2 regions of the Paenarthrobacter sp. NPDC089322 genome follow, and region 1 is predicted to be linked to the other one. Evidence: riboswitches for the same ligand, from Rfam matches in the RefSeq annotation. Region 1 holds a riboswitch; the other holds the start of a gene.
The links. Region 1 has a riboswitch for thiamine pyrophosphate ahead of thiD (bifunctional hydroxymethylpyrimidine kinase/phosphomethylpyrimidine kinase). Riboswitches for the same ligand answer to the same signal wherever they lie in the genome.

Region 1 (3,222 bases):
GCGCGGACAATCGCGTACACCACTTGGGTACTCACTTCTCTCGACGTTTCTTACTAAATTTGCGTGCGGAACCTTGAACCGGAATTCGGGCCTGATTCGCGCTGTGCCTCAACGCCGTGGACTTCGGATCGAAGCCCGCGAGTCATCCCATGAACAATTCCAAGGGGCATAACCCAAGTGTTGGCGTAAGCACCGAAGATCAAGATTACGCTAGTTTGACCTTCAGCTGCAAATGAGGCCGGGCCTGGAGGCCGCCAAGTGACGTTTGTCACCAGCTTGAAAGGGGCTCGCCCGGCACCGTGCCCCTACAGCTTACAGCGCCCGGACCCGCATGACGGGATCTGCGAAACGACGCGCGGCAACGGACAACGGAACGGGCAATGCTTCCTTCGAGCCTGAACCTCAGGCGTACAACCTGGGTGCGTCAAAGAAGGCTGTTTCGTAACGGCAGGATTGCGCGAAGGCCTCCACCATCGCAGCGCGCTCGGCGCCGGAAGCCATGCGTGCAGCGACGTCCGTGAAGTCGATGGCTTTCCTGGTTGCCGCGGCAAAGTCCTCGTCGGCGTAGGTCTTGAGCCACTCGGCATACGGGTGGTCGCTGGACGCGCCGGCAGCCACATAGGCTGCGTGGAGTTCCTGGCCTACCTCTGCGTACAACCAGTAGCACGGCAGGATCGCTGCCAGCAGTACCGCGTAACTGCCCGCGGCCGACGATGCCACGAGATGATCAACATACGACTTGGTGACCGGTCCTGTCCGGGTGGAAGCCTGGCGGGTACTCAGCCAGTTCCTGTGCAGTTCCGACTCCACTTCCAGGCATTGCTGTGACGACCGTGCCCAGAACAACTGCTCTTCCTCCGTCGGGGCAAGTGCTGCAGCCCTCGCCAGGACCCTCGAATAGCCGTTGAGGTAGATGGCGTCCTGGGCAAGATAGTAGTTGAACCCGCTTTCCGGAAGAGCGCCCGACTGCAGTCCTTGAATAAAGGGCAGGCCGTAGATGGCCTCCAGTTCCGGCGTCGCTTCCTGCCACAGCCGCGCCGCGAAGTCGCCGGGCCGCAAGGTGTCGGTGAGGTGGTGGAAGTGATTGATCGGTCCGCTGCCGCTGCCGACTTCCAGCCGGTCCGCCGTCGTGAGGGCCTGCAGCAGCCATGGCTTCACCTCGCGCAAGGAAGCTTCCCAGTCACCTGTCCGGGCTTGGACCGTAGCCAGCGCGGAAGAGAGCGAGCAACCGGTACCGTGGCTGTTGACCGTCGCCACGCGGGGACCGGCCACCTCTATCACGTCCTGCCGCAAGAGTCCGCTTGTATTGATCAAGGCATCAGGGCATTCGCCGCCTGCAAGATGTCCTCCCTTCACCAAAACCGTGGTGCCGCATTCAGCTGCGAGCCGTTTCCCCTGGTCGAGCGCCGAGGCCCAGTCTCCGGCCTCGGACTCCCCGAGCAGCATGGCCAATTCGGGAAGGTTGGGAGTGATCAGGTCAGCCAACGGCAGGAGCGTCCGCAATGCGGCCTCGGCAGATTCCCGCAGGAGGCGGTCGCCGCTGGTGGCCACCATCACCGGGTCAACAACCACGACGGCGGGACGTACCTCTTCGAGCCAGGTGCGGACTTCGTGGACAACAGCCGCGTCACCCAGCATCCCGATCTTGACGGCATCGATGGCGACGTCGCTGCTGATGGCAAGCAATTGCTGACGAAGGAACTCCACGGGTGGCACGTGCACCGCGGTGACACCCAGGGTGTTCTGCGCCGTGAGCGCCGTGATCGCCGCCATGCCATAGCCGCCATGGGCAGCGATGCTCTTGAGATCCGCCTGGATGCCGGCGCCGCCCGAGGGATCAGAGCCGGCAATGCTGAGCACCCGGGGATGGGGCCGGCCCACGGCAGCCAGGGGGTAGACAGGAGAAAACGACGATGAAGTCATCAGGACATCCCTTCGCCGGTGCTAACCGGACAGGTTCAACGGGTCTGGATCTCAGCCCGGCCCTTCGCCCGGCACCCCGTGTCAACCTCCAAGCCTAGCCGGGAAGCAATGGCGCCCTGCAACCCATACACCGTTCGGGTCCGGATGTGACCGGCGGCAAATCGGCCGGAGCCGCCTCCCGGCTTGTCCGCACGGCAAAAGGCCCCGCGTTCGCCGCAGTGAGCGGTGAACGCGGGGCCCTTCTGTTCTGGCTCCCATGCCACACGTGCGCTTCTTAGCCACGTGCTTAATTTCCGGGCTAGAGTTCGGAAGCGGGTACTCCGACCCCGAGGATGATGGGCTCTTCCGCCACAGTCTTCTTGACGGGTTCCCCGGGGGCCTTGGCCTCGTGCGATGACCCACCCGCCGCGGAGGCTGCTACCTCGTGGTGCTCAACGCTCGTCTCGTTGGCGGCGCCCTGTGCCCTGCTCGCGCTTCGGTTCCTGCGTCCGCGGCGCCCCCGGGACGGCGATGCGGCCTCGGACCCGGCAGGACGAGAAGCCTCTTCCTCCGGGGCGGGTGCGCCGAGGTGCGAGAATGCTTCGGCCAGAAGATCCAGGCTCATGGCCGGCTTGCTCGCTGCGGGCTCTTCGTGGTGCTCAACGAACGGCAGGGCAACCTCTTCCCCGCCAAAGCGAAGGACGGGAGTGGTCCGCCCTTGCCGGGTGGCGCCTGCCTCATGGGAGTCAGGAGTGTCCGCTCCGCCCGCCTCGGACGATGATTTAGCACTGCCTGTGGTTGCACCAGCGGCATCGGCGTGCTGCTGGCCGGCCGCAGCGCGTGCTTGCTCCTCCGCGCGATGAATCTCGTCGTCGTGCAGGTGGGCCGCATGCGCCGCAGCGGCGATGGTTGCCAAAGCGGCCCTGGTTGCTTCGGCTTTGGCCTGGCGAACCGGGTCAACGGCCTCAACGCTTGCCGTAGGTGCCGGCGGAGCGGAAGAGGTGTGGACCGGCGTCGAAGACTCTGCGGGGCCCTGTCCGCCACCCTTGCCGCGGCGACGCTTGCGTTCCGTCCGGCCTGCGGGTTGTTGAGGTTCCGCATGCGGACGGTGGTGCTCGGCGGCCACGGTGTTTGCGCGGCGGTGTTCCACGGGTTCGTCATGGGTTACGACGCCACGGCCGGCACAGTGCTCGCACTGCTCCCCGAACACCTCAAGCAGGCCGGTGCCCATACGCTTTCGCGTCATCTGGACGAGGCCCAGCGATGTCACTTCCGCCACCTGGTGCTTGGTGCGGTCACGGCCGAGGCACTCCACCAAGC
Region 2 (3,222 bases), on a different contig from region 1:
CGACGGAGACAGGACCATCAGGTCCTTCATTGCCGACGTCGGGCGATCAATGTCAGCTAAGGCTTCCTGAATCGCGCTGTCCTGCCTGATTCCGCCCCGGTTCGTTCAGGCCGGTTACACCCTGCTGCGTGGTTACCGGCATCCGGAGCTCCGGCAAGTAGACCTTTCCGCCCGACGCCAGGAATTCCTCACTCTTTTCACGCATGCCGTTGTACATTCCGGCGATCGCGGCCTGTGCTTCGGCTGAGCCGTACTCGTCCCGGATGTCCTGGCTAATGCGCATGGAGCAGAATTTGGGTCCGCACATGGAGCAGAAGTGCGCGGTCTTTGCCGGTTCGGCGGGCAGGGTTTCGTCGTGGAAGGCTTCCGCGGTCACCGGGTCAAGGGAGAGCGCGAACTGGTCACGCCATCGGAATTCGAACCTGGCTTTGGAGAGTGCGTCGTCGCGTTCGTGCGCCCCCGGGTGGCCCTTGGCGAGGTCGGCTGCGTGCGCCGCGATCTTGTAGGTGATCACGCCTGTTTTTACGTCGTCCTTGTTCGGCAGGCCAAGGTGTTCTTTCGGTGTCACGTAACAGAGCATGGCGGTGCCGTAGCGTGCGATTTCCGTGGCGCCAATGGCCGAGGTGATGTGGTCGTAGCCGGGAGCAACGTCCGTGACCAACGGGCCCAGGGTGTAGAAGGGGGCACCCTTGCAGAGTTCCTGTTGACGCTCCACGTTTTCGCGGACGAGGTGGAACGGAATGTGCCCCGGCCCTTCAACCATGACCTGCACGTCGAACTCCCATGCCCGCTGCGTCAGCTCGGCGAGCGTGTCCAGCTCCGCGAACTGGGCGGCATCGTTGGCATCGGCCGTGGCGCCCGGACGCAGGCCGTCTCCGAGTGAGAAGGCGACATCGTACTTCGCGAAGATCTCGCAGAGTTCGTCAAAATGCGTGTAGAGGAAGTTTTCCTCGTGATGGGCAAGGCACCATCCCGCCATGATCGAACCGCCCCGGGAGACGATCCCTGTCACACGGTTGGCGGTCAGCGGCACGTACCTGAGCAGGACACCGGCGTGGATGGTCATATAGTCCACGCCTTGTTCACATTGCTCGATCACGGTGTCCCGGAAGATCTCCCAGGTCAGCTTGTTGGCCTCACCATTGACCTTCTCCAATGCCTGGTAGATAGGCACCGTGCCGATCGGGACGGGGGAGTTGCGGATGATCCACTCCCGCGTGGTGTGGATGTCGTCGCCGGTGGAGAGGTCCATGACGGTGTCAGCACCCCACTGCGTTGCCCACTGCAGCTTGTCCACTTCCTCGGCGATGGAGCTTGTGACGGCCGAGTTCCCGATGTTGGCGTTGATCTTCACCAGGAATGCCTTGCCGATGATCATCGGTTCGGATTCGGGGTGGTTGATGTTGCTGGGGATGATTGCACGTCCGGCGGCCACCTCGCTTCGGACCAGTTCCACGTCGCAGTTTTCCCGAAGGGCCACGAACTGCATCTCGGGGGTCACAATGCCCTTCTTCGCGTAGTGCATCTGCGTGACGGTCCTGCCTTCGACGGCGCGGCGGGGCACCGGCTGCGTGCCCTTCCACTCCGCAGAGGCTGCTCCCCGGCGGACGGCGGACTTACCGTCGTCGAGCAGGTTCCGTTCCCTGCCCGAATAGGCCTCTGTGTCCCCGCGGGCTTCAATCCAGGCCGCGCGGAACGGTTCGAGGCCCATGACCGGGTCGCTGCCCGGCCCCGCTGTTCTGTAGACCTGCAACGGCGCGTTGGCTTGGCCGTTGGGCGAGGGCTCCAGCGCGATTTCCGTGACGGGGACGCGTATGCCCGTCTCGCGGTCCTCCACGTACGCCAGCGAATGCGATTTCAAGGATTGGGTAACAGCCTGGTACCCGGAAGGGTTTGCCGTGTTTTGGGCAGGGCTGTGCTGTGTTTCTGTGGTGCTCAAGGATACTCACTTCCTTCGCCGGCATTACCCGGACAGGTTCAACGGTCGCAGACTGCATCAGTCCGATCTCAGCCCCTGCAGGGGCCCCCGTGTGGTCGTAGACGAAGCTACCACAGCTGCCCGCGGGCTCCCAGTCATACAGGCGCGGCGGGGTCCCGGCGCTAGGATTTTTTCCGTGGCAAACATCATCGAGTTCAGCGGGCCCGTGCTCGTGTCGGCGGACCGGGAGCTGCGTGGCCTATGGTCCGTCGACGGAACCCTGACCTTTGAGCGACCAACAGCCACCCCGGACACCGTGGTGGATGGCTGGGTCCTTCCCGGCTTTGTTGATGCCCATTGCCATGTGGGACTCGGTGTAGGCGGGGCAGTGGACGAGCAGACGGCTCTCGCCCAGGCCCGGGCCGACCTCCAAGCCGGGACATTGCTGATCAGGGATGCGGGGTCGCCCAGCGACACGCGCTGGATCCAGCAGCGTTCCGACTTGCCCCGGCTCATTCGCTCGGGTCGCCATATTGCCCGGAGCAAGCGCTACCTCCGCGGCCTTGGCCATGAGATTGGCCCGGAGGAGCTCGTGGAGACCGTCCGGAAGGAAGCCCGCGACGGCGACGGCTGGGTCAAGCTCGTCGGCGACTGGATCGACCGCGATGCCGGTGACCTTGCGCCCTCCTTTCCGAAGAACCTCGTCAAGGATGCAGTCTCCGCCGCCCACGACGAAGGCGCCCGCGTTACGGCCCACTGCTTCGCCGAGGACACGATCGACGACATGCTCGACGCCGGAATCGATTGCATCGAGCACGCCACAGGCCTCTTGCCACGGCACATTCCCCGGCTCGTGGAGGAATCGGTGCCGATCGTTCCCACGCTCATCAACATCGCGACTTTCCCGGACATCGCTGCCCAGGCCCAACCGAAGTTCCCTGGCTACGCCTCCCACATGCTGCGCTTATGGGAGCGCCGGCGTGAGCGGGTTGTGGAGGCTTTCGAAGCCGGTGTCACCATCTACGCAGGGACGGATGCGGGGAGCGTCATTGCGCATGGCAGGATCGCTGATGAGCTCAAGGAACTGCACGACGCCGGCCTGCCGCCGGGCGCTGTCCTGGACGCTGCTGCGTGGCGGGCCCGCGCCTGGCTGGGAGCCGACGGCATCAGCGAGGGTGCGAGTGCCGACGTCGTGGTTTGCTCAGAGGATCCCCGACTGGAACTGGAGACCGTGGGCAGGCTCAAGCATGTGGTCCTGAGAGGGAACATCATCCGCTAGGAATAAATTGAAGCTTCAAGTAATT

Region 2: another riboswitch for thiamine pyrophosphate. It lies ahead of thiC (phosphomethylpyrimidine synthase ThiC); the one in region 1 lies ahead of thiD (bifunctional hydroxymethylpyrimidine kinase/phosphomethylpyrimidine kinase).

Annotation. Positions count from the first base shown of each region.
Region 1 is NZ_JBFBGW010000002.1:353,609-356,830, forward strand. Features, by position in the region: gene rplU (50S ribosomal protein L21) at 1-23, opposite strand, end outside; gene thiD (bifunctional hydroxymethylpyrimidine kinase/phosphomethylpyrimidine kinase) at 403-1,923, opposite strand; TPP riboswitch at 1,914-2,012, opposite strand; gene AB0N65_RS03710 (Rne/Rng family ribonuclease) at 2,222-3,222, opposite strand, start outside.
Region 2 is NZ_JBFBGW010000003.1:348,646-351,867, forward strand. Features, by position in the region: gene AB0N65_RS05560 (alpha/beta hydrolase) at 1-70, shown strand, start outside; gene thiC (phosphomethylpyrimidine synthase ThiC) at 53-1,939, opposite strand; TPP riboswitch at 1,933-2,040, opposite strand; gene AB0N65_RS05570 (amidohydrolase family protein) at 2,115-3,197, shown strand.